Regions from separate parts of the Vreelandella titanicae genome, predicted to be linked through region 1. Evidence: predicted binding sites of a transcription regulator. Region 1 holds the regulator's gene; each other region holds the start of a gene.
The links. The regulator sigma-54, encoded in region 1, starts transcription at its own class of promoters, with help from an activator protein. The targets are predictions, from matches to a motif close to TGGCACNNNNNTTGCTNT.
Positions count from the first base shown of each region.

Region 1 (7,735 bases):
TGCTGATTGCCCAAGATGCGAGCGGTATGCAGCGTGATTATGACTACACCTCTGCCCGTGACCCCAAGGCGCTGCGTAACCCCGCTGAGGTGGGGCGCGAAGCAGCGGTGCGTACGCTGCGCAGGCTAGGCGCTAAACGGCCGCCAACGGGCACCTTTCCGGTGCTGTTTGACCCATCGTTGGCCAGTGGCTTGATTGGCCACTTGCTTGGTGGGTTAGCCGGTGGTGCGCTTTACCGGCAGGCCTCGTTTTTGTGCGACCGGCTCGGTACACCGTTGTTTCCCGACTGGTTTAGTCTCGAAGAGCGGCCAATGGAGATTGGCGCCACGGCAAGCTCACCGTTTGATGGCGAGGGCGTGCAAACGCGCAATAATCGCTTTATCGATCAGGGACGAATTGCCAGCTATATGCTCTCTTCTTACAGCGCTCGTCGTCTCGATATGCAAACCACGGGCAATGCCGGTGGGGCACGTAACGTGCGTTTAGCAACGCCACTGCAATCACGCGAAAGCCTGCTGCAAGAGATGGGGCGGGGTATTTGGGTGACTGAGTTGATGGGCCAAGGTGTCAACGGTGTGACCGGTGACTATTCCCGCGGTGCAGCAGGTTTTTGGATCGAAAATGGAAAGGTGCAGTACCCGGTCGAAGAGTTCACCATTGCCGGAAACCTGGAGCGGATGTTTGCTGGCTTAGTAGGTATTGGCGATGATACCGATACCCGTGGCAGTGTTCACACGGGTAGCTGGTTGATTGATGCCATGACCGTGGCGGGGGACTAACAAGCACAAGCGGCAGCTTACTGATCCTCCTCAAAGCGGGCGTCGAACAGCGCTTGAATCGCTTCAAGCGCCTGTTCGGCGTCATCGCCTTCGGCGGTGATTCTAAGCTCGGTGCCACAAGGTGCGGCAAGCATCAGCAGTGACATGATATTGGCGGCGTCGGCAGCCTGTTGCTGTTTGTAAACGCGTATTTTTGCCGTGAACTGTTGGCCGCATTTGACCAGTTTTGTCGCCGCGCGAGCGTGTAGCCCGCGTTGATTGGTAAGTGTAAGTATGCGTTCTGGCACCCTGGTTCCTTTTCGCCGAGTGGTGTCATTAATGGATAGACGCGCTTAAGAGGTCTCTGGCCGCTCGTTAGGTGTGGAAGCGCTGACGAGGGGAGCGGCCAATTGTTCGCTTAAGGTGTAGTGCAGGCCCAGTTCGCGGTGGCGAAGTTGAACTTCGCCCATGATAGGAGTCAATTTTTCCGCTAACTTCTCGGCCATATAGACCGAGCGGTGCTGACCACCAGTACAGCCAATCGCGATAGTCATGTAGCTACGTTGGCTATTCTGGTAAGCGGGTAGCCAACGCTCTAGCCAGGCCAAAATGTCGTCGCTCATGTCATCAACAATCGGATAGCTGCTCAAAAAAGCCACGATTTCCGCGTCGCGGCCAGTGAACTGGCGCAGCGTGGGATCCCAGTACGGATTTGGCAGGCAGCGCACATCGAAGACCAGGTCGGCGTCTAACGGTACGCCGCGTTTATACCCAAACGATTCCAGCGTTAGCGTCAGCTTGTCGCGCCGCTGATGGGCTACTTGGTCGGTAATGCGACGGCGTAAATCGTGCACCGATAATCGTGATGTATCGATCAATAGGTCGGCCAGATCGCGAATATCTTCCAGCGTCGTCTCTTCTTTATTGATCGCCTCTTCCAGCGTCATTTCGCTATCGCGGGTCAGCGGATGACGGCGACGCGTTGCTGAGTAACGCTCAAGCAGTATGCGCGCATCGGTGGTCAGGTAAATAACTTGAAAGTCGATTTTACGCTGGCGCAACTCGTCTAATAAAGAGGGCAGGCGCTCCAGAGCTCCCGGCAAGTTGCGGGCATCAATACTCACCGCTAAATGTGCCCGGTCGCCCTGGTCACGCAGTTCATCCACCAACGACCCCAGCAACATAGCTGGGAGGTTATCAATCGCGTAGTAGCCAAGATCTTCCAGCGCTTGCAAGGCGATAGATTTACCTGACCCGGAGCGGCCGCTAATGATCACCAGTTGCATAGAGTCTCTCTTTGCTTTGATCAAGCTGCGTTGAGGGTGGTGAGCGAATAACCTGCTATGATCTGCCCTGAACAGGGTTTCAGGCCCTTAGGCCGCTGATTGCTCGCGAATTTTGGCGGTAATCAGCTCAAGCAGTTCGCGCTGGCTGGCTGCTTTACGCAGTTGCTGGCGCGTGTCCGCATCATTCATGATGGTCGCTACCTGACCCAGTAGTGAGAGATGCGTGTCATCTGCCTCTTCGGGTACCAACAGGACAAACACCAGATCTACCGGGTCGCCGTCGATAGCGTCAAAATCGATCGCTTCAGCCAGTTTTAAAAATCCAGCGATAGGGGCGTTGCAGTGGGGGCTACGCGCATGAGGAATAGCCACGCCGTTACCAATACCCGTACTGCCTAAGCGCTCGCGGCCGATTAAACGGCTAAACACTTCTTGGCTGTCCAGGCTGGGAATATTTTGGGCGATAAAGGTGCTGTAAAACTCCAGCACCCTTTTTTTGCTGCCCCCGGGGACGTCGAACAGAACGCGTTCCGGGGGGAGTATGGTTTCCAACGTCATTGAATTAACGCACACCGGCGCCTTGGGCGCGAGCTTGTGCTTTTTCCTTGTGTTTAACGAGTTGACGGTCGATTTTGTCCGCTAGTGCGTCGATAGCGGCGTACATATCACTGTCTAGGGCTTCCGCATGTAAGTCAGCACCTGCGGCGTGCAGCGTACAGGCGGCCTGCTGGCGCTCTTTCTCCACTGATAAGGTGACTTGCACCGTAGTTATATTGTCGTAATGGCGCTCTACACGCTCAAGCTTTTCGTTGACATAGTCACGCAAGGCGTCAGTCAGTTCTACGTGATGACCAGTGATATTTACTTGCATTGACGTGCTCCTTATCCATCGGACTGTACTTCGATTGTAACCCTTTTTGCCGCGTTGCAAAGCCCTTGTCGAGAGTTTCCCTGAAACGTTAACGCAGTTAGCGCAAACGACGCCGTTCACTGGAAGAGGGAATGCCCATGGCTTCACGGTATTTCGCCACCGTACGACGCGCCACTTGAATTCCTCCTTCGCCTAATAGCGTCACTAAGCGGCTGTCTGAAAGTGGCTTGCCGGGCGGCTCCTCTTGAATCAGTTTCTTGAGTCGTGCCCGGATGGCGGTGCTGGAGTGGCTGTCGCCATCTTGGCCGCTCACCTGGCTTGAGAAAAAGTATTTGAGTTCAAACACACCACGGGGTGTATGGATATATTTTTGCGTCGTTACCCGTGAAATAGTCGACTCGTGCATCTCCACGGCTTCGGCAATGTCGGCCAGTATCAGTGGTTTCATGGCTTCTTCGCCGTGCTCTAAAAAGCCAATCTGGCGGGTAATGATTTCGCGACCAACACGCAGCAGCGTATCGTTTCGGCTAGAAAGGCTCTTGATCAACCAGCGCGCTTCCTGGAGGTGCTCTTTGAGAAACTGGTTGTCATCGCTTTTATCCGCACGCTTAATCAAGCTGGCGTAGTCGGGCTGAATGCGCAGTCGTGGCAGGGCCTCGGGGTTGAGCTCTAAATGCCAGCCTTCATTATCGTGGCGGACGACTAGATCGGGGGTGACATAGCTGTCGTCGGTGTCGCCGTAAGCGCTGCCTGGCCGTGGGTCTAGGCTGCGAATAAGCAGGATGACATCGGCCAGCTGTTCGTCGTCGAGCCCTAGACGGCGTTTCAGCAGGCGCATATCGTCTTTGCCAAGCGCTTCGAGAAACTGCCGCACTAAACGGCGGGCGGGAACCAGCAGTGGCGTATCATCGGGGAGGGCGGCGAGCTGCAGCATCAAGCATTCACGCAAGTCACGGGCAAATATGCCGGTCGGCTCAAACTGCTGGAGCTTGAGTAGAATGGTTTCCACTTCGCGCTGGCTTAGCCCGTCAATGCTCTGGGCACGAAGCCCTTCACGGATGTCGTTGAGCGGCTGGGTCAGGTAGCCGTTGGCGTCTAGCGCGTCGATTAAACTTTCCGCGACAAGCTGCTCGCGAGCGCTAAAATCGGTCATGGCGAGTTGCCACAGCAGGTGGCCATGCAGGCTCTGACCGGCTGCCTGACGCTCAAAGTCGGGGCCTTCGCTGCTGCTGCCCCCCTGGCTTCCCATATCTTGATAGGTATCTGACCAGTCGCTATCTACCGAGAGCTCAGTAGGGATGCTCTCTGACCACTCTTCTTCCTTAGGCTCGCTGACAGCCTGCTCACTAAACTCATCTTCCTGCTCCAGCATGGGATTGGCATCAAGGGCCTGCTGAATTTCTTGACGAAGATCCAGCGTAGAGAGTTGCAGCAGCGCAATGGCCTGCTGCAACTGGGGCGTCATGGTCAGCTGTGTGCCGATACGCAGTTGGAGAGAAGCTTTCATGACCATCTGAGAACCACTCGTTAATCAGAATGCTCCACCCTAGTGCGAGTGAGTGCTTGGCGCAAGTGCAATAAGCATGCCATTGGTAGTAAAGTTGTTTTAAAGCGCTATTTAGGGGCGATTAAGGCAAAAACATTACAGGCGAAAATCGGCACCCAAATACACATCCCTTACTTTTTGGTTGGTGAGAATCGAGGCGGGTGAGCCACTGGCGATAATTTGCCCATCGCCGACGATATAGGCGATGTCGCAAATATCTAGTGTTTCACGCACGTTGTGATCGGTGATCAGCACGCCGATATGGCGCTGTTTCAGTGCACGAATGATGGTTTTAATCTCACCTACCGAGATGGGGTCAACGCCCGCAAAAGGCTCATCGAGCAGAATAAAAGCGGGCTCTGTGGCTAGCGAGCGGGCTATTTCTACACGCCTGCGCTCGCCGCCCGAAAGGCTCATGCCCAGGTTGTCGCGAATATGGGTAATATGGAAGTCTTCGAGTAGCGCTTCCAGACGCTGCTCGCGGTCGCTGCGGTTAAGCTCTTTGCGGGTCTCGAGTATCGCCATAATATTCTCGGCAACCGAGAGTTTGCGGAAAATAGACGCCTCTTGAGGTAGGTAGCCAATCCCCGCGGCTGCGCGCTCGTGCATGGGGGCGCGCGTTAAATCCACATCGTCGATACCCACCTTGCCAGCGTCGGATTTGACCAGCCCAACAATCATATAAAATGAGGTGGTTTTGCCCGCGCCGTTGGGGCCCAAAAGGCCAACGACACTGCCTTGGGAGATCTCCAGATTGATGTCTTTGACCACTCGGCGGCGTTTGTAGCTTTTAGCCAGGTGGTGGGCATAAAGGGTTTTGATCGGCGCAGTGTCAGCAGTGGCCACAGCTAAGCTCCCTATTGTTCAGGCTGAAGGGTCATGCGTATGCGCTGGGGCTCGCTGCCGTCAACGTCAGAGCGCGCTTGAATCACTTCTCGGTCAATAAAATACTCAAGGCGACCGCCGCTAAAGGTGTCCTCTTTCTGGGTCAGTTCGGCTTGGTCGATCAGCTCTACGCGACGCTCGGCGACGTGATAAATAATCCGCCGCGCCCAGCCTTCCGTGGGGCCATCTTGCCCTTCGCCTTGATGGCGCAAGTAGGCGCGCTCACCGGTGGCGGTGGCTGTCGAGAGTTCGCCCGCGTCGTTACGTTTGATCTCTACCCGCTCGCCGCGCAGTTGCATTTCGCCTTGGCGAATGTCCACATCCCCAGTGTAAACAGCTGTGCCTGCCCGCTGATCAAGATCTAAACGGTCGGCTTCCACTTCCACTGGGGTCTGGGAAGATGAGTTGGTTTGGGCTAATACTGATAAAGGTATCGCTAAACCGAACAGTGCAGTGTAGAGCAGGGCTGGGGAAATAATGGCTTTCATGGCGGTTCCTATTAGCGTTGTGTGGCTGGGGGGTGCGTGCCGCGCACATTATCCGTTAAGCGAACCTGGCTGGTGTTAAGCCAAACGTCCATACGTGAAGCGCTCATTTGCTGCGGCGGTTGCTGCATCAATACCGGTGTGTCACTCCATGCATGCTGCTCGAGGCCATCATAGTGCAGTAGCTCGGTATCTAGCTGCCAGCCTTCATCTGGTGCAAACAGTCGAGCCGAGCCTGACAGCAGCAGGGCTTGGGTAGCGGTGTTGAGCGTGCCTACATCGGCGCTGGCCAGCCACTGACGGTTTTCGCTGTCATACAGTACTGCCTCGGGCTCTTCCGTCCAGGTTTCGCTGCGCTGCGGGGTATGGATAAGGCGCGGTGTTTTTAGCGACTGCATGACACTGCCGTTATCCCCGAATAGGGTAATCTCAGCATTTTCCAGCACGTGGCCAGGTTCCTGAGCCTGTGCTTCGGGATCGATGCTGGTGTCTTGAGGCCCGCGGGGGTCAAGCCATACCAGCAGAATCCCTAGTGCGATGACTAGCCCGGCTAACCAGAGGCGTACTTTAAAGCGTTTAAACATTTACGTGCGGCCGTGCAGATAGGTGTCGAGCACCGCGCCCCAGTGTCCTTGAGATTCAAGCAGCGTATCGCAGATCTCACGTACGGCACCGTGGCCACCCAGGCGTTGGGTAGTCCAGTCGGCGTGGGTATGCATATAGTCCGGCGCGTTTGGCACGGTAATGCCGACGCCGCAACGTTTGATAGCCGCTAGGTCGGGTAGGTCGTCGCCACAATAAGCCACCTGCTCTAGTTCAATATCGAGGCGCTGGCAGAGCCCGCGAAGTGTGGCCAGCTTGTCTTCACAGCCTTGGTGAACATGGTCAATGCCGAGTGCCGCCGCGCGTTGGCTAACCATGGGGGAGTCGCGCCCGGTAATCAACGCGACATGTACGCCCACACGTTTGAGAAGCTTTAGCCCGTGGCCATCCTGGGTGTGGAATGCTTTGATTTCGATACCATCGGCCTGAAAGTAGAGGCGCCCATCGGTAAGGACGCCGTCAACATCCAGTGCTAGCAGGCGTACACGGCGGAGTCGGTCGAGTAGCGAGGCAGGTAGGGTCATAGAACCTCCATATCAATCAGTTCGTAAAGCAGGTCGTGTTGACGCCGCTGGGTTAAATAACGCCGCTGGCGAGCAGGTCGTGCATATGTAGAGCCCCAATTGGGCGCTGTTGTTCATCAACCACCGCTAGCGCGGTAATACGGCTTTCTTCCATGATGCGTACCGCTTCGGCCGCCAGGATGTCGGGGCCTATGCGTTTGCCCGGTCGAGTCATGACATCATCAACGAGCACGTCGCGCAGATTATGGAATTGATCCAGTGTGCGGCGTAGGTCGCCATCGGTGTAGACCCCGGCTAATCGTCCTTCACTATCCACTACGCAGGTAAAGCCAAGCCCTTGCCGAGTAATTTCGAGTAATGCGTCGCGCAGCGGGCTGCCCAATGCGACCTGGGGCAGGCGTGCGCCGTCGTGCATGAGGTCTCTAACGCGTAGCAGTAAGCGCTTGCCTAAACTGCCGCCGGGGTGGGAGAGGGCAAAATCTTCAGCGGTAAAGCCGCGTGCTTCCAGTAACGCAACCGCCAGTGCATCACCCAGGGCGAGAGCCGCGGTGGTGGAACTGGTGGGGGCGAGGTCGAGCGGGCAAGCCTCACGCTCAACGCCACTGTTTAGGTGCGCATCAGCGTGCTTGGCAAGCGTGGAGTGGGGTCGCCCCGTCATGCTGACCAGCGGTGTGCCCAGGCGTTTAAGCAGTGGTAGCAGAGCAGTGACTTCGGCAGTTTCGCCCGAGTTAGAGAGCGCCAACACTACATCTGCGCGGGTAATCATGCCTAGATCGC
Region 1 is NZ_CP059082.1:4,175,501-4,183,235, reverse strand. Features, by position in the region: gene pmbA (metalloprotease PmbA) at 1-779, shown strand, start outside; gene HZS52_RS19365 (HPr family phosphocarrier protein) at 797-1,066, opposite strand; gene rapZ (RNase adapter RapZ) at 1,112-2,044, opposite strand; gene HZS52_RS19355 (PTS sugar transporter subunit IIA) at 2,132-2,602, opposite strand; gene hpf (ribosome hibernation-promoting factor, HPF/YfiA family) at 2,607-2,915, opposite strand; gene HZS52_RS19345 (RNA polymerase factor sigma-54) at 3,013-4,428, opposite strand; gene lptB (LPS export ABC transporter ATP-binding protein) at 4,558-5,307, opposite strand; gene lptA (lipopolysaccharide transport periplasmic protein LptA) at 5,319-5,834, opposite strand; gene lptC (LPS export ABC transporter periplasmic protein LptC) at 5,846-6,415, opposite strand; gene HZS52_RS19325 (KdsC family phosphatase) at 6,416-6,958, opposite strand; gene HZS52_RS19320 (KpsF/GutQ family sugar-phosphate isomerase) at 7,011-7,735, opposite strand, start outside.

Region 2 (7,735 bases), 610 kb from region 1:
CTGATCATGGAGTCATTGGACACCGTGCCCGCTGGGCAGAAGAGCGAAGCAGCGCTTGGTGAAGGGCTGCGCGGTTTGCACAGCGTGATTGGCGATGCCCACGGCTGGCATCAGGATAACGCTTGTGGGCGCACACCCCAGCCGAATGCCCCGCTCAGCGACGGTCGAGCTTTCCAGCGCGAGCGCCGCTTGCTCCCTCTGTGTGAGGCATGCCACCAGCGTGGGCTATTGGACAGCGAGCTGCGTGGCCGTATCGAACGCTTGGCCCACGATTTGGAGCGCTGGCTGCCCGATGCACCGCCCAGCTTGCTGCATGGTGATTTGTGGTCAGGGAATGTACTCTTCACTACAAAAGGGCCGGCGATCATCGATCCGGCAGTGTATCGCCACTACCCGGAAGTGGACGTGGCGATGCTGACGCTATTTGGCTCGCCGGGAGAGGCATTTTTTGACGCCTACTGGAACGGCGACGCCCCGACCAGTTGGCCGAGGCGTGAAGCTCTGTTTCAGCTTTACCCACTGTTGAATCATCTGGTGCTGTTCGGTGCCGGCTATCGTTCTGCGGTTGAACGCTGCGTGGCGAGGCTTGAGTCCTTCGCCTGACTTACCAGGACTTACGTTTTACCAAGATTTATAGGGCAAAAACTTACCATTCAAAGTTAATAGTACCCGGTCGCCTTTGGGGTCTTCGATTTTGTCGACCTCCATGGTGAAATCGATGGCGCTCATAATGCCGTCGCCAAATTTCTCCTGCACCACGTCTTTTAGGGTCTCACCGTACACACCGACGACTTCATAGAGGCGGTAGATAAATGGATCCTGGGGGATTGCTTCATCCCAGGCTTTAGTGGGAAAGGCCACTAAAGCCTCTGCCGCATCGCGCTCCACGCCAAGGGTGTCACACAGCTTAGCGGCAACCTCTTGGCTGGCGCTGTTCATGCCGTAGCAGGCGGAAGCCACCCATACCGGCGACATGCCGACCGCTTTGCCAATATCTTCCCAGCTCATTTTTTTACGCGCTTTGGCGGCGAGCAGGGTGTGACGCATTTCGAGTTTATCCATTAGGGTTTCTCCTATAAAGGGGGCTTTGGCCTATTAGGCTGTGATCAAGACAGCACCTTTTTGGGCTGAGTACGCACGTGGGTGGTATAGAGAACCAAGCCAACCAGGGTTAGGCCGCCTACCAGGTTACCCAGTACCGTGGGGATTTCGTTCCACATAATGTATTGATACAGCGTGAAGTCAGCGCCCAGCATGAGGCCAATTGGGAACAGAAACATGTTGACCACTGAGTGCTCAAAACCAAGGTAGAAGAAGACAATAATCGGCATCCACATGGCCATGATTTTGCCGGAAACCGTTGTGGAAATGGCCGCGCCCACCACGCCCATGGATACCATCCAGTTGCAGAACATGCCTCTCAGAAAAAGCACAATCCAACCGGCAAGCCCCGCCTCCTGATAACCCACCGTGCGGCTTTCACCAACGGCCATCATCGTTTGGCCGACAGCGTTGATCTCCTCTGTGCCGCCCATGGTGAAATTCAGGTAGCCGAAGGTGGCGATAAATAGGGCGCCCCCAAGGTTGCCAAGCCCTACCAGAGCCCAGCACTTCAGCATGCGCGGCAGTGTCACTCCGGGTCTTTTGTCGAGCCATGCAATTGGCACCAGCATAAAAACCCCGGTGAGCAGGTCATAGCCCATCAGGTAGAGCATCACAAAGCCCACGGGGAAGAGTAGTGCCCCAATCAAAAAGTGGCCTGTTTGCGTCGCGATGGTGATGGCAAAAATAACCGCCAACGCCAGAGTCGCTCCTGCCATAAAGGCGCGGATAAGCGTATCCCGGGTGCCCATATAGACTTTTGACTCACCCTGATCCACCAACTTGGTGACAAATTCACTGGGCATTAGATAAGACATAAATATGTCTCCTGTGTCATTTCGGTTAATTAACGCCTAACCCAAGAGTTTTAGTGTTTCCTGATAGGAGCAATAAAACCGATGGCTGCGCCGTCCTGGTGCAAAAGAGATTAAGCGTGTGGCGCTATCGCACTATCCACCCATCCAGTGCTATTTGTGTGCCAACTCGCGCATATGATTTCTAATATTTTGTTTTGAATGGATTAATTTATTTTTTAGAGGATGTTTTTGGAGCGTTTAAGGTGTTACGAAATATCGTAAACTACGATATTTCGTTGTTTTAGTGACGAAATGTCGTAACTGGCGCGGTAATTGAATGGTGATGGGACAACTCATTTGAGACCGACACTAATGGATGAGCCTGAACGTCATCACGCTTTTGCGTTGATGGGTGGCTTTTCGCCTCTGGCGATGATTTTGGTCGATCCGTTTGCCGACCAACTGCTCGCTGCGAATTATGCCGCTTGCGCGCTGCTCAATATTGATGAAGCAATGCCTTTGGAGGCACCGTTTAGCCATCGCTTGGGTGCTTCGCTGTCACTATGGGTGAGCTTCACCGATGAAGCGCTAACACACAAAGCGGCCTGGTCGGATGACCTGGTGATGTTAGATATGCTGCGCCAGCCGTATCGAGTTGAGGTTTATGCTCAGCTTATCGACGACTCTTCACAGCTGTTGCTGACGCTTATAGACCGCAATAAAGCTGAGCAGCGGCGAGCAAAAGCGGAATTAGGCCGCCAGCACCGCCAGGGTGAGGTGGGTTGGCAGCGGGTCGAGCAGGTATTCGAGCGGATTGAAAAGCAGAACCAACTGATTCTTGGCGCAGCGGGCGAGGGGATTTACGGTCTGGATGCCGAAGGCAAAACAACCTTCGTTAATCCTGCCGCCGAGCGAATTCTGGGCTGGAGTACCGAGGATATGGTGGGCCACGACGCTCACCTGATGTTCCACCACACCCACGCCGATGGCAGTCACTTCCCGGTGCAGCAGTGCCCTATTCACGCCTCGTTTAGCGATGGTCAGGTGCATCATGTCGATAACGAGGTGTTCTGGCACAAAAATGGTGAGGCAATTCCCGTTGAGTACACGAGTACACCGATTTTTGAAATGGGGCGTTTGGTCGGGGCGGTGGTGCTGTTTCGTGATATTCGTGAGCGCAAGCGTGCTGAGCAGCAGTTGCGCGATGCCCTTGCTGAGGTGGAGTCACTCAAGCAGCGCCTCGAACTGGAAAATGAGTACCTCCAGGAAGAGATAAAAGCGGAGCTAAACCATCGCGATATTGTCGGCAATAGTCCGGCAGTGGCCAAGCTGATTCAGCAGATTGAGCTGGTTGCGCCCACCAGCGCCAACGTGTTGATTAGCGGCGAGTCGGGCACCGGTAAAGAGCTGATTGCCCGCGCCATCCATGCGGGGAGTACGCGCAGTGATCGACCGCTGATCCGCGTGAACTGTGCGGCTATTCCCCGTGATCTGTTTGAGAGTGAGTTTTTTGGCCATGTAAAAGGGGCCTTTACCGGCGCGGTGCAGGATCGCCCAGGGCGTTTTGAGCTTGCCCACGGCGGCACGTTATTTTTGGATGAAGTCGGTGAAATCCCCCTGGAGCTGCAGAGTAAGCTGTTGCGGGTGCTACAGGATCAGCAGTTTGAGCGCGTAGGCGATAACCGTACCCGCGAAGTGGATGTGCGGGTGATTGCCGCCACCAATCGCGAACTGCGCGACATGATCGATACGGGCCACTTTCGCGAAGACCTCTATTTTCGACTCAATGTGTTTCCTATTGACTCGGTACCGCTGCGCAAGCGGATTGAGGATGTGCCGCTATTGGCGCGGCACTTTTTACAGCGTGCCTGCCTGAAATTTAATAAGCCGGGAGTGCGCATTCCCCCCGCCCAGTTGGAGATTCTGCAGTGCTACCCATGGCCAGGCAACATTCGTGAACTGGAAAACATCATCGAGCGCCAAGTCATCGTGACCCAGGATCGACGCTTAATGTTTGATGACCTGCTGTCGGGAGAGCCGTCGCGCTCGATGGGCCGTGCTCAACCAATGCCGACGTTGCTCCACACCAGCGGAGAGCAAAGTAAAGCAACGCTGCTGACTGAGCAGGCGCTGAGCCAACGTCGGCGGGCGAGCACGATTGCCGCTCTGGAACAGGCGAGAGGTAAAATTTCTGGGGCCGGGGGGGCGGCAGAACTGCTTGGTATTAAACCCACTACGCTGACCTCGCGGCTAACTAAATGGGGTATCGATGCGCGGGGATTTCGTAAAAGAGCGCCGCATTAATCGCCAAACCACCATGCTTTGGACTAAGGTAAGTTGGATGCGACTTGACAACAGGCTGCACACATATTTATAGATTGTTCAAGGCTAGCATACATACATGAATGTAACTATAATGCTCATCTTTCTGAATGTCTTAACGTGCGAGTGGCTTAATTTTCTGCAGGACAAGCAGGCTGAGAGACTAAGCGCGTTTACCATCTGACGCTGATACCTAGAGGCAATCCCATGCGACTGGCACACTGGGCAGTCAATGCCCCTTTACGACCCCTACTGTTAGCGGTATTCACCGCTTCTTTTGTATTGCCTGCTCAAGCTGCTGATCTCATCACGATTACCCGTGATGCGTTAGACAACAACGCTGAGCTTGCTTCGGCGCGCTCGGAGTATTTGGGTGTTGAAGCAGGCAGAGACGTTGCCCGCGGTGGGTTACTCCCCCAAATTAACGCCTCGGGCACCGTGGCGCACAACGAGCAGTATGAAAGCCAGGGTTCATCCCGAGCGGGAACAGGGGCTGGAACGGGTAATGTGAGCGCCGGTGATGACCGTTACAACACCGTAGCGCTCACCCTTGAAGCCACCCAAGCGCTTTATGATGAGGTCACGCGCCGCCAAGTCACTCAGGCCGAGCGGCAGATTGACCAGCAGGTATACCTGCTGGCAGCTACCGAACAGCAGCTATTAATTGACGTGGCCAGCGCCTATTTTGATATTTTGCGGGCTTATGAAGTACTCGAAGCGCGTTTTGCCCAAGAGCGAGCCATTGGCCGTCAGCTTGAACAGGCCGGTGAGCAGTTTGAGGTCGGTTTGATTGCGATTACCGAAGTCGAAGAGGCCCGGGCTACCTTTGACCAGTCCCGTGCTGATCGCATTGCCGCAGAGAGCAACCTGCAGGTGGCATTTGAGGCACTGGAGCAGCTGACCGGCCAGCGCTACGCCAGTATTGAAGCGTTGGGCGACAGTATGCCAGTCGCCCTCCCTGAACCCAGCAACCGGGACTACTGGGTAGAGCAAGCCATTGAGCGCAATCCTCAGGTATTGGCGCAACAGGCGGGGATTGAAGTATCACGCAGCGGTGTGGAAATTGCCCGCGCGGGACGATTGCCCACCCTTTCAGCTTTTGGCAACTATCAGTATGGCGACAGTGATATTGATAACACCACCGGGAATGACTCCTCTAGCCAGGTGGGCATACGCGCTAATTTACCCATCTACACCGGCGGCAGTACCAGCGCCAGCATCCGCCAGGGGACTTATCAACTTGAAAGCAGCCAGTATGATTTCGAGTCCCAGCGTCGTTCGTCGATCCAGCAGGTGCGCTCGCTGTATACCCAAGTCAGCAACGATGTGGAAACCATCGAGGCCCGTGAGCAGGCGATCGTCTCTAACCGCAGCGCGCTGGAAGCAACCCGCGCTGGCTACGAGGTTGGCACCCGTAACATCGTGGATGTTTTGAACGCTGAGCAGAATTTGTATAACGCCATCGCCAACTACGCCGAGGCTCGCTACGACTACGTAGTGAATTTGCTCACGCTTCGTCAGCAGGCCGGGCGCCTGGACGTGGACGCCATTGAAGAAGTCAATGCATGGTTAACCGGCGATGAGGTGAATTTCACCTTGCCAGAGAGCGGTGGCAACGACCGCTATGAGTCTGCGCTCAACATCGGTGCACCGCCCCAGCCTGGCATGTAATTGTTTGTCGGTTGGAAGTGATTCAGGTGCGCACGTGCTATTGGTCACCTTAAAAAAGATATATGGGAACTTAACGTATGAAGAAGTTGATTCACTCACGCCGAGCGAGTCTGGTGACGCTGGTAGCTGCGCTGGCACTTTCAGCCTGCGGTCAAGAACAAGCCGAGGCACCTCAACAGGGTGCCCAGCAAGAGGCACCTCCCCATAAGGTCGAAGTGGCCGAAATGGCGCGTCAGGATATACCGTTGGATAAGTCGTACCCCTCGCTGCTACGCAGTGATGATGAAGTCACATTGGTTGCCCGTGTCAATGGGTTTCTGGAGGAGCGTCACTTTGAACCCGGCCAGTTGGTGGAGGAAGGAGATCGTCTTTACACCATCGAGCCCGATCTTTACCAGGCCACGGTCAATCAGCGTGAAGCCGATTTACAGAGCGCTCGTGCCGAGCTTGCCCGCGCCCAGCGTGATGCCCAGCGTTTCGAGCAGTTATTAAGCCAAAACTCGGTGAGTCGCCAGCAGTATGATCAGGCGTTGGCCGACCAACGAGTAGCCCAGGCGAGCGTCGCCCAAGCAGAAGCCGCCTTGACCAGTGCCAACCTGGATTTAGGCTATTCCCAGGTGACGGCTCCTGTCTCAGGCATGATCGGCTTGAGCCAAGTTAACGTGGGCAATTTGGTGACCTCGGGTACAAAACTGGCTACGATCACCCCGCTGGATCCGCTGGAAGTTCGTTTCCAACTGCCTCAGCGGGATGCCTTTGAGCTGCGTCGTCAGTTGAGTGACGGCGGTGATACGTCGGATATTCGTGCGCGGTTGAGCATTCCTGGCGTGAGTGGCGGCAGCGATTCCGAATTAGAAGGGCATTTGGACTTCCTGGGATCACGAGTCGATAGCGGCACCAGTACCGTGCAGGCATCCGCAACCTTCGAAAATCCTGAGGCGACCGTACTGCCCGGCCAATTTGTACGTGTACGCATCGAGGGCCTGAAGCGTTTTGATGTGATGGCAGTCCCGGAAATTGCCGTTACCCAAGGGCTAATGGGCCCGCAAGTGTTTGTCCTAGATGACGAGGACAAAGCCCGTGAAAGGACTGTTTCATTGGGCGAAGTGGCTGGCCCATGGCAGTTGATTCGTGAGGGGCTTGAGCCGGGAGATCGTGTTGTGGTCGGCGACCCCGCTGGTTTAGAGCCGGGTATGGTGATTGATCCTCAGCCGTTTGCTGGTAACGCTGAGGACATCGTTGAAGATGTGGAGCAAGAAGAGGCCCAACAGCAGTCTGAAGCAGCAGAGACAATGGAAGAGGGGGCAGCCGATGGTCAGCCCGCTGAAGGGGAAGAGGGTGCGCAATAATGAACTTCTCTAACTTCTTCATCAGCCGCCCGATATTTGCCACGGTATTGGCGATTATCGTGACGTTGGTGGGCGTGATGTCCATGCGTATTCTACCGATTGAGCAGTACCCCAGCGTGGTGCCGCCGACGGTATCGGTGCAAGCGCAGTTCCCTGGGGCGGACGCTGAAACCGTTGCGCAAACGGTGGCGGCTCCCATCGCCGAAGCCATTAACGGCGTTGAGAACATGCTTTATATGACCTCCAACAGCGCCGATAACGGCCTCATGAGCTTGAGCGTGGCGTTTGACATCGGCACCGACGGTGACATTAACACCATCAACGTCAACAACCGGGTTCAGGGAGCGCTTTCGCAGTTACCTGAGGCCGTGCAGTCACAAGGTGTCACCGTAGAGCTGCGCTCTGACTCGATTTTGATGTTTATCGCGTTGACCTCGCCTGATGGCGACTACGACAACATCTATATGCAGAACTACGCCACCCTTAACGTGCTTG
Region 2 is NZ_CP059082.1:4,784,545-4,792,279, reverse strand. Features, by position in the region: gene HZS52_RS22090 (fructosamine kinase family protein) at 1-603, shown strand, start outside; gene cynS (cyanase) at 622-1,062, opposite strand; gene HZS52_RS22080 (formate/nitrite transporter family protein) at 1,107-1,919, opposite strand; gene HZS52_RS22075 (sigma 54-interacting transcriptional regulator) at 2,271-4,202, shown strand; gene HZS52_RS22070 (TolC family outer membrane protein) at 4,428-5,891, shown strand; gene HZS52_RS22065 (efflux RND transporter periplasmic adaptor subunit) at 5,969-7,240, shown strand; gene HZS52_RS22060 (efflux RND transporter permease subunit) at 7,240-7,735, shown strand, end outside.
Region 2: the regulator sigma-54 is predicted to act here: its motif matches at 2,066-2,083, upstream of HZS52_RS22080 (formate/nitrite transporter family protein).

Region 3 (7,735 bases), 1.8 Mb from region 1:
TGAAGGCATCGAGTGCTGTGAACCTGCCCGCGACCGTTACAGTTTTCCCAGCGGCCACACCATGCACGCGGTGATGTTTAGCGTCTTGGTCGCCGCCCACACGCCCTGGCTACTACCGGTGGTATTGCCATTAACGCTTCTAATAGCGGTCTCACGGGTAGGCTTAGGGCTGCACTATGTCAGCGATGTACTGGCAGGGGCAGCGATGGGCTACGCTTTTGCCTTGGCCAGCCTGTATTGGATGGGGTAAAGCGCGTCCTGCCCCCTTAATGGACAACCCTTTGATGGACAGCCAGCGCAAAAACGCCCGCATAAGCGGGCGTTTTACTTTCAAGGCAGATAGTTAAACGTCGGGCGGCATGTCATCGCGTTCATCAATACTGGCCGTAAACGATGTCTTAAACATCATATACACGCCCACGCCTGAAAACCCTAAGAACAAAACAAACATGCATAACATCAATGCCATCGCCATAATCTTGTCCCTGATCGTGCGCGGTCGTTACGTTGACGTTTTCTAACCGCTGCATTTTGGTTTCATCGAAGGATAGACCAAAATCACACTTTTTTCTGTACAAAAGCTGTGCAAAAACCAGAGCCTTATAGAAAGTACTTATCTATCAAATAATTATTTAAATCACACATGCGAAAAAACCACCTCACTTGCATGAGATGGTTGATTCGCATCGATCCGCTCCCTGGTTTGATGAACAGCGCCTCCTTACGCTGCAACCAGTGAGTGGGCTAATTGTCCCTTAAACATCCTGTTCGTTTTTCGGCTTCCTGCCTTCCATTTTGCTGTTAGCCCACTCACTCAGTTACTGGTGAAAAATGTTAACTCGACTAGCGTTAAGTGACTGAATTTAAAAATGACTTATTTTATTCATTTGCGAGTATTTACTTGGTTTTTTGCTGGATTCTACTTAGTAAATGCAGGCAATGAGCCAAACCATGCCAATAACGAATATAAACATTAAAAAACAACTACTTAAAAAAATAAAAAGTGAATGAAAAAGCACTCTCCACCTCTATTTTCCATGTATAGAAGTGGCACATGCGACATAAACATACGGTTTCGAGGCACACTGCTATGCTTCCTTGTGTTTAAACGTATTGAAAACCGTAGCGTATCGTCACGACAGAGGGTATTTTTGCTTTCTACTCCTTTCACTAACGGTATGCCTTCGAAGGAGGCTTTTATGAAACGCACTATCGCCCTCGGCTTCGTGATGGTGGTGACCCTGATGCTGGTCAGTGGCTGTAATACCATTCGCGGTGCGGGTGAAGACCTTCAACAGGGTGGCGAAGCTATCCAGCGTGCAGCGAGCTAACCGTTATGATGACCGTTTATCTATCCCATGGCCTTGAGAGCGGGCCAGGCGCACTGAAAACCCAAGCGATGAAAGGTGTTGCGCAAAAGCTGGATGACTGTGAGCCGGTGGTCATGGATTATCGAGGCATAGCAGAACCACAGCAGCGCCTTGAATACCTGCTGAGAGTATTAGCCGAGCGCGGAGATGATCCTGCCCAGTGTGTACTGGCAGGCTCCAGCTTGGGGGGTTGGCTAAGCGCGGCAGTTAGCGCTCAGCAGCCGGTGTTGGGCTGCTTTCTGCTGGCGCCTGCATTGGGACTTGCCGACTATCCGGAAACGTCACCGGTTATTCAGGCGCAGCACAGCCATATTATTCACGGCTGGCGTGATGATGTGGTTGCCCCTGAACCGGTGATCGAACGTGCTCGTCTTCAGCGCCTATCGCTGCGGATGGTTGACGACGATCACCGCCTGCACGCGAGCCTGGAGACTATTTTATGTGATTTTGAGCGCTTCTTATGCCAGTGCGCCACGCCTAATCACTACGATTAGCAAGGCTAGTTAAAGCAAACATTCGACACGAGCACTTCGATCCTATACAAATAGTGTACAAGAGACATTGATAGCGAGGAGATTGCTCATGTTAGGTATGTTTAAGCGTGACCCCAAAAAGAAGCTTCAACAAGAGTATGAGCGCAAACTACAAGCCGCCATGGAGGCTTCACGCAATGGCGATATGCGTGCCAATGCCACACTTACTGAAGAAGCCGAAGCGTTACTTGCCGAAATCAGGCGCATTGAAGCGACACAATAACTGCCATAGACAACGCGGTTGCTGCCCAGCGTCACTTCGGCAGCCTACCCAAGCCCAGGGTAGTGGTGGCAGGATGAGCAGCCACTCACCAGTAGCGACTGCACTTTGCCCACCCCCACCACCCTAGCCGATGCGGTATATATACTCGCTGGCGACTAGGAGCCTGTCTGGCTTGGCCGATCGTCGCGAGAAGCACGAATTTTGAGCCAAATTTATCGATCGATTGAGGCGAATAGCGTGCTATTTAACTAAATCGATCGAATAAAGTTGGCCAAAATACCGGGATTCGCAGTAGATCAGTGTTAAGCCAGACAGGCTCCTAACGTTTACTCGTCAGCGAGTGCCGGTAGCAGTGTTTTCAGTTTACGCGTGAGCGTATTGCGCCCCCAGCCCAGCAGCTCGGCGGCTTCACCTTTGCGCCCGCCGGTATGTTTTAGCGCTGTCTCAATCAGAATCCGCTCAAAATCGGGCACCGCTTCTTCCAGTAGATGGGTATGGCCTTCGGCCAGGGCATGATCCGCCCAGTCACGAAACGCCGTGCGCCAATCGCCGTGGGCGCTGCTTTCAGAAGCGCTGGGTGAACGCAGCTCCGGCGGTAGATCTTCAACCAGAATCTCACGCCCTGATGCCATCACGGTGAGCCAACGGCAGATATTTTCTAACTGCCGCACGTTGCCGGGCCACGGCAAACGCGTTAGGTGGGCTTCCGCTTCGCTGGTCAGCACCTTGATATCGGTCGTCAGCTCTTTCGCCGCTTCAGCTAAAAAGTGCCGCGTTAAACGAGGGATATCTTCGCGGCGCTCGGCAAGCTTGGGCAGGTGAATACGGATCACGTTCAGGCGGTGGAACAAATCCTCCCGGAAGCGGCCGTCATCCACCAACACTTCTAAGTTTTGGTGGGTGGCAGCAATAATGCGCACATCCACTTTGACCGGCGTATGCCCGCCAACGCGATAGAACTCTCCATCGGCCAGCACGCGCAGTAGCCGCGTTTGGGTTTCAGCGGGCATATCGCCTATTTCGTCTAAAAATAGCGTACCGCCGTTGGCTTGCTCAAACCGCCCCTGGCGCTGCTGGGTCGCCCCGGTAAAAGCCCCCTTCTCGTGACCAAACAGCTCAGACTCAATCAAATCACGGGGAATCGCCGCCATATTGAGGGCAATAAACGGCTTGCCCTCACGAGGGCTATGCTGATGGAGTGCCTGGGCAACGCGCTCTTTGCCGGTTCCCGACTCCCCATTAATCAACACCGTGATGTGGGAGTGCGAGAGGCGACCAATGGCACGGAACACCTCCTGCATGGCGGGCGCTTCACCGATAATTTCGGCGTTCAAGCCTTCCGGCACGGTCACCGGACGTTGGCGTTCACGGGCGTGAGCCACGGCGCGACGTACCAGCGCCAGGGCCTCGTCAACATCGAACGGCTTGGGTAGGTATTCAAATGCCCCGCCCTGATACGAGGCCACGGCGCTGTCCAGGTCGGAGTGCGCGGTCATCACGATCACCGGCAGGTCAGGATGCGCTTCGCGTACCCGGGACATTAGATCCAGCCCGTCGATACCTGGCATACGAATATCGGTAACCAGCACGTCGGGTGGATTTTCCAACAAACGTGTCAGGGCAACGTCGGCGCGCTCGATACACTCAACGTCAAGGTCGGGTTGCGCCAAGGCGCGCTCCAACACCCAGCGGATAGCGCGGTCATCATCGACAATGACCACCCGCGCAACATCATTACGTGCAGCCTCAGTCATGACGCTTCTCCGGTGAAATTAATAACCATGGGAATCAGTAAACGAAATTCGGTGTGTCCAGGACGTGAATCGCATTCAATCAATCCTTGATGCTGGTGCAAAATCGACTGGGCAATAGAGAGCCCAAGGCCGCTGCCTTCCGCGCGTCCCGACACCATGGGGTAAAACAGTGTTTCCTGCAGCGTATCGGGAATACCGGGGCCGTTATCGATCACGGCGACTTCACTGACCAGCCGGTGACGTTCGGCGCCAAGCGTAAACTGGCGACGGGCGCGGGTGCGTAGTATTAAAGTGGGCTCCGGCGTTTGTGCATCGCTCATGGCCTGTACCGCATTGCGCGCCACATTGAGCACCGCCTGAATCATTTGCGATTCATCGCCGGAAAGATCGGGCAAGCTGGGGTCGTAATCACGGCTGATTGTCACACTAGGGTGTTCGGCAATCAGCAGCGCCCGCACTCGCTCCAGCACCTTGTGGATGTTGACTGGCTCGTGTTTAAGCATCCGGTTAGGGCCGAGCATGGAGTCGACCAGGTCGCGCAGCCGATCCACCTCTTCAACAATGATATGGGTATATTCGCGCAGCGCCGGGTCGTCTAGATCACGCTCTAGTAGCTGTGCTGCCCCGCGAATGCCACCCAGCGGGTTTTTGACTTCATGGGCGAGCCCGCGGGCGAGCACCTTGATGGTCTCCTGGCGTGTGGTTAGCGCCTCTTCCCGGGAGATCTGCATCAGCCGATCCCGCGGCTCTACTTCCAGTAGCAGCTCATCGTCGGATAAGGGCGTCACCGTGTAGTCCACCGTGAGCGGTTCGCTATTCAACGGGGTAATGCGTGCTTCACGCTGGGTATAGGGGTGAAACGCATCCCGCGCCTTGGCCAATACTTCGTCAATGCTTACATCCCCGCCAAGTAGCGTATCCAGGCTGATGCCGTGAACACGGCTAAGGCTGACCGCTAACAACGCTTCAGCGGCAGGGTTCATCCATCGCACACGCAGTTCGCCGTCTAGCAGCAATACCGCTGTGGTGAGATGCTCAAGCAAACGCTGATGCATGGTGGTGTCCTGAAAAATCGCGTCTTCCATCGCCGATACAGACCTACAGGTGGATGATCAATGAGGGAGCTGCAAAAAGCGCGCCAACTATACGTTTATGTCCATTTGCACGGCTTGCGGGCATCGCAGCGAAAGAGCGCGAATCGTTTTAGCGCACTTGCCGTGCCAAATGCTCCTGCTCATGCACCACTTTAGTGCACCCAGGTTTTGGTAGGTAATACTTAGGGCTGTTTTTTTGATCGCGTTTATTAAAGCGCTCTTAAGGAACCGTAATCGTCACCGCTGCCGTGCGGTGCTGTAAACGCTGGCTGCTCTCCAGCATTCTGCCTGGATCTCGTGCCCCCTTGCGGCAGGCCCGTTAACCAGAAGACATCGCTGTGCAGCGCTTTCTGGCTAATCTCGCCATTCACCAACAGCCGTACCTGATTGTCGTCGCGCAACGGTGGCGCAATAACCACCTCCACCACGGTCATCCCCTCTTCCACCTGTGCGCCTTGCTGGGGCAGAGCGATGGAAAAGTGGTCGCAGGGCATAAAGGGCTGCTTGGGTTATCGGTAAAGGTAACGTTGCCGTGCTGATCGGTCACCCGATACACCGCCTGCCCGAACGCCGTGCCACCCACTCCCCCACGCCCAAGAGAGCTACCAGCACACTGCTCATCGCCCCTCTGGCACGCTTCTCAGCCTCCCAGCAATAAAAAACCCCGCCGTAGCGGGGTTCTATTGGCAATCATTGTTACCACCGCCTGGCTGATAGTAACAGCCAAGGGCGAGTAACGCTGATTCGCAGCTGTACTTAACAGCTATAGTACATATCAAACTCGATGGGGTGAGTGGTCATACGAATACGCTCCACTTCTTCCATCTTGAGGTCAATGTAGGCATCGATCATTTCGTCGGTGAACACGCCACCTTCGGTCAAGAACGCACGGTCAGCGTCGAGGGCTTCCAGTGCTTGATCCAGGCTGTGCGCCACAGTCGGTACTGACTTGCCTTCTTCTGGCGGCAGGTCGTACAGGTTTTTGTCCATGGCATCGCCAGGGTGGATCTTGTTTTTGATACCGTCGATACCCGCCATCAACATGGCAGAGAACGCCAGGTAAGGGTTGGCAGTCGGATCAGGGAAGCGCGCTTCCACACGCTTGCCTTTCGGGCTGGCGGTGTAAGGAATACGGATTGAAGCCGAACGGTTGCGGGCACTGTAGGCCAGCATGACCGGCGCTTCAAAGCCAGGCACCAGACGCTTGTACGAGTTGGTAGAAGCGTTAGTAAAGGCGTTCAGGGCACGGGCGTGCTTGATGATGCCGCCGATGTAGAAAAGCGCCATTTCAGACAGACCAGCGTACTCGTCACCGGCGAACTGGTTGTTGCCATCTTTCCAGAACGACTGGTGAACGTGCATACCCGAACCGTTATCACCGACCAGCGGCTTCGGCATAAAGGTGGCCGTTTTGCCATACGCGTGGGCCACGTTGTGGATCACGTACTTCATTTCCTGAACTTCGTCAGCTTTCTTCACCAGCGTGTTGAACTTAACGCCGATTTCGTTCTGACCTGCGTTGGAAACCTCGTGGTGGTGTACCTCGACGGTCTGACCAATCGCTTCCAGGGTATTACACATTGCGCCACGAATATCGTGGAAGCTATCGACCGGAGGAACCGGGAAGTAGCCGCCTTTAACGCGCGGGCGGTGGCCAAGGTTGCCGCCTTCAACGACACTGTCGGTTGCCCAGGCGCCTTCGTCGGAAGTGATTTTGTACATGGAGCCCTGGATATCAGACTTCCAATGCACTTCGTCAAAGATAAAGAATTCAGGCTCAGGGCCGAAGAACGCGGTGTCGCCCAGGCCAGTAGACTGCAGGTAAGCTTCTGCGCGCTTAGCGATAGAGCGCGGGTCACGATCATAGCCTTGCATAGTGGCCGGCTCGATGATGTCACAGCGCAGCACCAGCGTCGCATCTTCGGTGAAGGGGTCAAGGTAGCCCGTACCATCTTCCGGGCGCAGAATCATGTCGGATTCGTTAATGCCCTTCCAACCTTCAATAGAAGAGCCATCGAACATTTGGCCATTCTCGAAGAATTCTTCGTCTACATCGCGCGCAGGCACGGTCACGTGCTGTTCTTTACCGCGAGTGTCGGTGAAACGCAGATCTACCCATTTAACATCGTGTTCTTCAATTAGCGCGAGAGTCTTGGCTGACATAGTGTCCTCCGGTATGAGCGTGGCTTAAAGCTAACGACAGTAAGCTACCGATAAAAGTGTTGTTCGACAAAATACGTGCTAAACCGCACGTTTGTCATTCTTGTTCGCTCAACGTTTGCCTGACATTGGTTAACAAATCGCTCAGCGAGCATTTCAGACCGGCTATCGTTTTAGCACGCCGCAGGGCTTATGCCTACGGCCCGCTAGCCGCTTGCAAATACAATGCAGAGAACATGCCAACACTGCACCAATATGGCATAAAAAAACAACAACTATCTGTTTTATAAACATTAAAAAATGGCTTCGAATGCCTCTTGATGACGCATAACGGCGCAACAGGCTATTCTGAACCGTCTAAAAAACCTCTTATGCACCAAAATAGAACAAAAATAATGCCGCACGCCCCATCAAAGTGCACAAGTCATACTAAGCGCTGTTTTTTAGCTCGCAAATTTTTTTACTTGCTACGCAAATAAACCAGCTACTACAATAAATTACAATTTGATAGATTTGCTCACAATCGGAGTCGGCAAATGGGATCGGTCTGCTTTATCGTTGATGCCATGGTGACGGGTGAAATGTTGCCACGCCACTTAAA
Region 3 is NZ_CP059082.1:653,549-661,283, forward strand. Features, by position in the region: gene HZS52_RS03120 (phosphatase PAP2 family protein) at 1-250, shown strand, start outside; gene HZS52_RS03125 (entericidin A/B family lipoprotein) at 1,200-1,331, shown strand; gene HZS52_RS03130 (YqiA/YcfP family alpha/beta fold hydrolase) at 1,337-1,864, shown strand; gene HZS52_RS03135 (DUF6435 family protein) at 1,953-2,126, shown strand; gene ntrC (nitrogen regulation protein NR(I)) at 2,453-3,880, opposite strand; gene glnL (nitrogen regulation protein NR(II)) at 3,877-4,935, opposite strand; gene HZS52_RS03150 (hypothetical protein) at 5,184-5,468, opposite strand; gene HZS52_RS24690 (DUF4124 domain-containing protein) at 5,405-5,557, opposite strand; gene HZS52_RS24695 (hypothetical protein) at 5,507-5,632, shown strand; gene glnA (glutamate--ammonia ligase) at 5,731-7,137, opposite strand; gene HZS52_RS03160 (hypothetical protein) at 7,671-7,735, shown strand, end outside.
Region 3: the regulator sigma-54 is predicted to act here: its motif matches at 5,004-5,021, upstream of glnL (nitrogen regulation protein NR(II)).

Region 4 (7,735 bases), 2.4 Mb from region 1:
CCCTCTACCGAGAAGCCCAGCCAGCGCGAGTCGGAAAGCGCCGCTTGCACAATGCCCAACAGGTCAAACAGCCCGATGATCATGACCAGGGTGGTGTCTTTAAACAGTGAGATAAACGTATTGACGATGCCAGGAATCATCATTTTCAGTGCCTGAGGCATCACGATTAGCCCCATGCGCTTCCAATACGTCATCCCCAGTGCCGCGGCGGCCTCATCTTGCCCTTTGGGAATCGCCTGCAAACCACCGCGAATAACCTCGGCCATATAGGCACTTTGGAACAGCGTCAGGCCGATTAGCGCACGTATAAGGCGATCCACGTTAAGTTCAGACGGCAGGAACAGCGGCAGCATCACCGAGGCCATAAACAGAATGGTGATTAGCGGCACACCGCGCCAAAACTCGATAAAAATCACGCAGAAGGTTTTGACGATGGGCATGTTCGAGCGTCGCCCAAGGGCTAATACAATGCCAATAGGCAGTGCGCCAATCATCCCCACGCTAGCCAGTAGCAGCGTCAGCATCAAACCGCCCCAGCGGTGGGTGGAAACACGCGGTAGATCAAAGTAGCCGCCGTGTAGCAGTACGTAGGCGATCACCGGGAAGATCAGCAGCGCAAACAGTGTCATCCAGCGCTTAAACGGCAGGCGCGGAATGACCATCCAGGCAATAATGCCCGCGAACATGGCAAACACGATGTTGGCGCGCCAATACTCCTCACTCGGGTAGAGGCCGTACATAAACTGGGAAAAGCGTGCGTTAACGAATACCCAGCAGGCGCCCACGCGTGTGCAGTCTTCGCGGCTGTCGCCCACCCAGTTGGCATCAATAAATGCCCACTGAACCGTTGGCACCACGAGTAGATAGAGCACGTACAGGCCCAGTAGCGTGAAGATGCTATTGATAGGGCCGTTGAACAGATTGCCTCGTAGCCAGGCAACCGGCCCAATGGTGCCTTTAGGAGCCGGGCGCTGAGGTATGGTTTCTTTATTGTGAATCATGGGGTCGCCTCCGGCCTAGCGTTCGACCAGCGCAACGCGAGCGTTGAACCAGTTCATGAACATGGACACCAGCAAGCTGATGATCAGATAAACCGCCATGGTCATGGCAATGACTTCGATTGCCTGACCGGTCTGGTTGAGCGTGGTGCCGGCAAAAACCGATACCAGGTCGGGGTAGCCGATGGCGGTGGCCAGTGACGAGTTTTTAATCAGGTTGAGGTATTGGCTGGTGAGTGGCGGAATAATGACGCGCATAGCCTGGGGAATGATGATTAGGCGCAGCACTAGCTTGCGCGGCAAGCTCAATGCCTGGGCGGCTTCCGTTTGGCCATGGGGGATGGCTTGGATGCCCGAGCGCACAATCTCCGCAATGAAGGACGCGGTATAGATAGACAGCGCCAGCCACAGGGCCAAAAATTCAGGGATAATGGTGATACCACCGCCGAAGTTAAAGCCGCGCAGTACCGGCATCTCCCAGGTCACCGGTACACCTGTAGCGACCAGTACCAGCAGTGGTAGGCCAAAGATAATCACCAGCGACATCCAGAAAACCGGTAGGCGCTTGCCGGTGGCTTCGTGACGGCGCTTGTTCCACATGACCAGTGCGATGCTGGCAATAATAGCCACCACGAAGGTGGCTGGGATAAGACCAAATCCTGACTCGAACAGAGGCTGAGGTAGGTACAGCCCGCGCACGTTCAGGAAAATGGCTTCACCAAAGGCCATGCTCTCTCTAGCGCTGGGTAACGTCCGCAGTACAGCAAAGTACCAGAAGAAAATTTGCAGCAGCAGGGGGATATTACGAAACGTTTCGATATACGCATTGGCTAGCCGAGCGATCAACCAGTTGGGCGATAGCCGCGCGATACCGACGATAAAACCAATAATCGAGGCAGCTAACACCCCCAATCCACCGACTAGCAGCGTATTGAGCAAGCCAATCACAAAAGTGCGGCCGTAGGTACTTTGGGAGGAGTACTCGATTAAGCTTTGACCAATACCAAAGCCGGCTGTGTTGCCCAGGAAGCCAAAGCCAGTGGTAATGCCGCGAGCATTCAGGTTGGCTTGGGTATTGCCGATAATATAGATCAGGAAAGCCGCGACAACGGCGACCAATATAAGCTGAAAAATAAGTGCGCGCTTAGCGCGGTCTCGCCAAAACGGCGGCTTGTGGCCAGCGGGGCGAATGTTGGGTCTTACAGACATGGATGGCGTCTCCGCTACACGGAAGGTCAATCAAATGGCCCGCCACGACCTTTAAACAGATACCTGTGAAGAGGGCGGCGGGCCGGGGTCAAGCGAGACGCTTAGCGAATCGGGGGAGCGTACTGGAAGCCGCCGTCTGTCCATAGGGCGTTGACACCGCGCTCAATTTCCAGCGGCGAGCCCATGCCCACGTTGCGGTCGAAGCTTTCAGCGTAGTTACCCACTTGGCTAATAATGTTGTAGGCCCAATCTGCTTCTAGGTTCATGCCTTCACCGTAGTTGCCGTCTTGGCCTAGCAAGCGAGCGATGTTGGGGTCTTCAGAGTTAAGCATTTCTTCAGCGTTTTCACTGGTGACGCCGTACTCTTCGGCGTTAATCATGGCGAACAGCGACCATTTCACAATGTTGAACCAAAGATCGTCACCCTGACGAACCACAGGGCCTAGTGGCTCTTTGGAGATAACGTCAGACAGGATCATCGAGGCTGAAGGATCGTCTAGCTGAATACGTAGCGCCGCTAGCTGAGAGGTATCGGAGGTTAGCACGTCACAGCGGCCGGCCTGATAGCCACCCACGGTTTGCTCAGAGGTATCAAATACGATCGGGTTGAATTCCATGTCGTTAGCACGGAAGTAGTCAGCCAGGTTCAGCTCGGTAGTGGTGCCAGACTGAATGCAGATGGAGGCGCCGTCGAGTTCATCAGCACCGGTAATACCCAGGTCACGGGATACCATGAAGCCCTGGCCGTCGTAAAAAGTAACCCCGGTGAAGTTCAGGCCCAGAGTAGTATCGCGGGTGGTGGTCCAAGTGGTATTACGTGATAGAACGTCGACTTCACCTGATTGCAGGGCGGTGAAGCGCTCTACGGCGTTGAGTGAAATATAGTTGACGGCTTCTGAGTCGCCGAGTACCGCTGCCGCTACAGCGCGGCATACATCAACGTCGATACCTTGCCAGTTACCGTCGTCGTCCGGAGCTGAGAAGCCCGGCAAACCATCGCTCACACCACACTGAACGGCACCACGCTCAATGGTATCTTCCAGGGTGTCGGCTTGAGCAGTTGCCATTCCCGCCAGGCTAAGTGAGCCAGCGGACGCCAGAAGCGCTAAGTGTTTTTTATTGAACATCTAGTTTCCCTCGAAGTTATTGGAATCAGCTATTGAAATCAGTTATTGAAACCAGTAGTTGAAATAGTTATGCATGCCGTAGCATGTCACTAAACCTAGCAAGGAAGATGCCAACAAGGGTACAGGCGTTAATTCAGCGCTTTTCAACGCTACTCAACGAATTCGAGACGAAGGTCTAGGTGCAAAAAGGTTACTGCCCACCTCGCATTGCACCGTTATAGGGCAAGCTGAGGTGGGCGGTAACACAAAGGCAGTTATTAGGCGTGGTTTACTCGGCTGCGAATGCCTTGCGCATAAACGGCGGGAGGGCGAGCGCACCGCGATGGGCGTCAACGCTATAGTATTCAAGCGGCAAGTCGTGGTTGGTGGCTGCCTGCTCGCGGAACGTATTCACGTCGGTGGCTTTACCCGCCAATGTTACGCTCCACCAGCCTGAAGGATATACCGGCTGCGGGAAGGGCAGCGTGGCAACGCTGTCAAAACCGGCTTTCAACATGTCGTTGCGCAGCTCTCGGATGATCGAGCCACTGTGGTAAAGCGGTGATTCGCTCTGCTGCACCATTACGCCGCCGCTTTTCAAAATACGGTGGCAGCGCTTGAGAAAATCGGTTTTAAACAGCCCTTCAGCGGGCCCAACCGGGTCGGTGGAGTCGATAATCAGCACATCGATGCTCTCATCAGGTGCATCGTCCACCCACTTGACGCCGTCGGCGAACAGCAGTTCAGCGCGGGGGTCGTTATTCGACGCTACCAACGACGGGAAGAAGCGCTCAGAGGCCTTGGTGACCTCTTCGTCGATGTCAATTTGGGTAACTTTCTCGACACTCGGGTGGCGCAGCACCTCTTTTAAGGTGCCGCAGTCGCCACCGCCGATGATCACCACACGTTTGGGATCTTGGTGGGTAAACAGCGCCGGATGCGCAATCATCTCATGGTAGAGGAAGTTATCGCGATCAGTCAGCATCACGCAGCCGTCCAGCACCATTAGGTTGCCGTAGGTCTCGGTGGCGTAGACCTCTAGATGCTGGTATTGGCTCTGTACATCCAGCAGTTTTTCAGAGATCTTCAGTGAGAAAGCGCTGCCGTGGCTATCAAAGACTTCGGTAAACCATTGGTCGTCGCGTAAATCGCTCATCAATTGGCTCCTGAGTGCTGTGCATTTGTGTGCGTTGGAATATCGCGGTGATACTGTGGGCTTAATTCGTGCAGCGCCTCCATAAAGGCAGTGACGTTGTCGGGGTTGGTAAACTGGCTGATTCCGTGGCCCAGGTTAAACACGTGGCCAGGGCCATGGCCGTAGCTTTCCAACACGCGGGCTACTTCAGCGCGGATAGCCGAGGGGCGGGCAAACAGAACGTTGGGATCAAGATTGCCCTGTAGCGCCACTTTGTGACCAACCCGGGCACGGGCATCGGAAAGCTCGGTAGACCAGTCGATACCCAATGCATCGGCACCGGCGCAGGCGATATGCTCAAGCCACTGGCCGCCGTTTTTGGTGAAGAGAATCACCGGTACGCGGCGGCCGTCGTGTTCGCGGATCAGTCCCGAAACGATCTGCTCCATGTAGCGCAGCGAGAACTCAAGGTACGCAGGGGTAGAGAGTGCGCCACCCCAGGTATCAAAAATCTGCACCGCCTGGGCTCCCGCGCGAATTTGGGCGTTCAGGTAGTCAGTTACCGCATGCGCCAGCGTATCCAGCAACTGGTGCATGGTATCCGGGGTATCGTAAAGCATGGTTTTCAGATGGCGGAAGTCCTTGCTGGAGCCGCCCTCCACCATGTAAGTCGCCAGCGTCCAGGGGCTGCCTGAGAAGCCGATCAGCGGCATGCGGCCGTTCAGCTCACGACGAATGGTCGACACCGCACGCATCACGTAATCCAGGTCGCGCTCGGTGTCGGGCACGCTTAGAGCGGCGACTTCTTCCTGTGTACGCACGGTTTTGCGGAATTTTGGGCCTTCGCCGGTTTCAAAATAGAGCCCCAGGCCCATGGCATCTGGAATGGTCAGAATATCTGAAAACAGAATGGCTGCATCCAGCGGGTAACGCTCCAAGGGCTGTAGGGTGACTTCGCAGGCCAGGTCATGGTTGCGGCACAGATCCATAAAACTGCCCGCATCGGCCCGGCTGGCGCGGTATTCCGGCAGGTAGCGGCCCGCTTGACGCATCATCCACACCGGGGTGCGGTCGACGGGCTGGCGCGCTAGTGCGCGAAGAAAGCGATCATTTTGCAAAGGTGTAGTGGTCATAGACACTTGCTCTTAGGAAATTTGCCCGCATCGTATTGGAAACCGTACTTGGGAGCGTACTTGAAACCGTTTTGGGGATCGTATGAGGGCAATTGTACTTGAAGATAGGTGTTAGGGCGGCGTACTCGATGGCAAAAATCGTCGCACCCGGCCAATTTTTCTCCATTATTTAGTCGCCTTGTCAGCGTGAGGCGGGCGCCGCTTCCTGTTAGAATACTGACCCACTTTGCCAACACTGGTGTGGTTAACTGGTTTGGTCAATCAGCGAGGTAACCTGTGACCATTCGCTTCATTGCCGCTTCCCGGCTGCCCACGCCCTGGGCAACGTTTACTATGCATGGCTTCGAAGATGAGGCTACCGGCAAGGATCATATCGCCTTAACGTTGGGTGATGTGACCGGCGGCGAGCCGGTGTTGGGGCGGGTGCACTCCGAGTGTTTGACCGGTGACGCTCTCTTCTCCATGCGCTGCGACTGTGGCTATCAGCTCCAGGAAGCGCTAAAACGCATCGCTGAAGAGGGCCGCGGCGTGCTGTTTTACCTGCGCCAAGAGGGGCGGGGAATAGGCCTGTTAAACAAAATTCGTGCCTACCACCTGCAAGATCAAGGTGCTGATACGGTCGAGGCCAACGAGCAGCTCGGTTTTGGCGCCGACATGCGCCGCTATGATCTGTGCGTGCCGATGCTTAACCATTTGGGCATCACAGCGTTAAGGCTCATGACCAACAATCCGCGCAAGGTGGATGCCCTCACCCGCGACGGCGTGAATGTCGTCGAACGTTTGTCGATCACCACCGGCCTGAACCCTCATAACGAGCAGTATCTCTCAACCAAAGCGGGCAAGCTTGGCCATATGATGGCCCTGGATGACTTCACTCACGCCAGCGATGTGGATATTGAGCGCAAGGGGTGATACGAGTGGGGGATGGCATGCGAGGAGCGCTCCAGGATGAACGCCGTCAGTAAGGAGCAGTACAAGCAGTATAAACAGCAGCGTGAAAACCTTCCCGAAGAGCAGGGCGAATTCAGTGTATTCGAAGAGTGGCTGCACAGTATCACCCACGGTATCGGTGCTGTGCTCAGTTTGGTGGGAATGGTAGTACTGTTGGTTGCGGCGAGTTACGCCGCCCATGTCGACCCGTGGAAAATTGTCAGCCTGAGCCTGTACGGCACCACGCTAGTCCTGCTTTATACCGCCTCTACCCTTTACCACGGCATCCCTCATCGGCGCTGGAAGCAGCGCTTTCAGTTACTTGATCACTGCGCGATTTATTTACTCATCGCAGGTACTTACACGCCCTTTTTACTCGTCAATATGCGCGGCACTACAGGCTGGGTTTTGTTTGCCGCCGTGTGGTCGCTGGCGTTGGTGGGCATTGCCTGCATACTGCTATGGCCTCAACGTTTTTCGATATTACGTGTGGCGATTTATCTGCTCATGGGCTGGATGATCGTGCTGGCATCAGGAGAGATGGCGGCGAGTCTTTCAACGACCGGCATTGCCCTACTGGCCGCGGGAGGAATTACCTACACGCTAGGGGTGATCTTCTACGCCGTGCGTGCGATCCCCTACAACCATGCGATTTGGCATCTATTTGTAGTGGCTGGCAGCATCTGTCACTACTTTGCTGTTTATAGCGCCGTTCTACCGCACGTTTCAGCTGCTTAATGGTTAATCGCTCGACTTCGAATCATTGCCTGCTTGAACCCGCCTGTAAATTAGATGGTTTTTAAGGGGTTAAAAATACCTGTAACTCGCAGTTTCCCACTGTAGACTAAACGTTAAACTTAAGTTTTAGGATGTTGAGCCGACAGTAGTATCAGGTTTAGATGCAGACCTTGGTGTATTTAACGCCGTGCATCCTGAAAAAACACAGTGGGTTCGTATAATGATGTCTATTGCCACACCCAAAACGACATTCAATAAGCTTTTCCAACAAGAGGATTGTCATGAGCACTGTTAACAACGCCCACGACACGACGATGCCGTCGGTACTGGGCAAAAAAGACAGTACTGATGAGATGGTGCATCGCATAGGCCACTTAACGCGCCTACTGCGGGACAGCATGAAAGAGCTGGGCCTAGATCAGCAGATTAGCCAGGCGGCGCAGGCAATACCGGATGCTAATGACCGGCTCAACTACGTTGCCTCAA
Region 4 is NZ_CP059082.1:1,285,816-1,293,550, forward strand. Features, by position in the region: gene HZS52_RS06055 (amino acid ABC transporter permease) at 1-1,001, opposite strand, end outside; gene HZS52_RS06060 (amino acid ABC transporter permease) at 1,017-2,207, opposite strand; gene HZS52_RS06065 (amino acid ABC transporter substrate-binding protein) at 2,309-3,334, opposite strand; gene speE (polyamine aminopropyltransferase) at 3,603-4,469, opposite strand; gene hemE (uroporphyrinogen decarboxylase) at 4,469-5,581, opposite strand; gene ribA (GTP cyclohydrolase II) at 5,858-6,493, shown strand; gene trhA (PAQR family membrane homeostasis protein TrhA) at 6,530-7,249, shown strand; gene cheZ (protein phosphatase CheZ) at 7,531-7,735, shown strand, end outside.
Region 4: the regulator sigma-54 is predicted to act here: its motif matches at 3,430-3,447, upstream of HZS52_RS06065 (amino acid ABC transporter substrate-binding protein).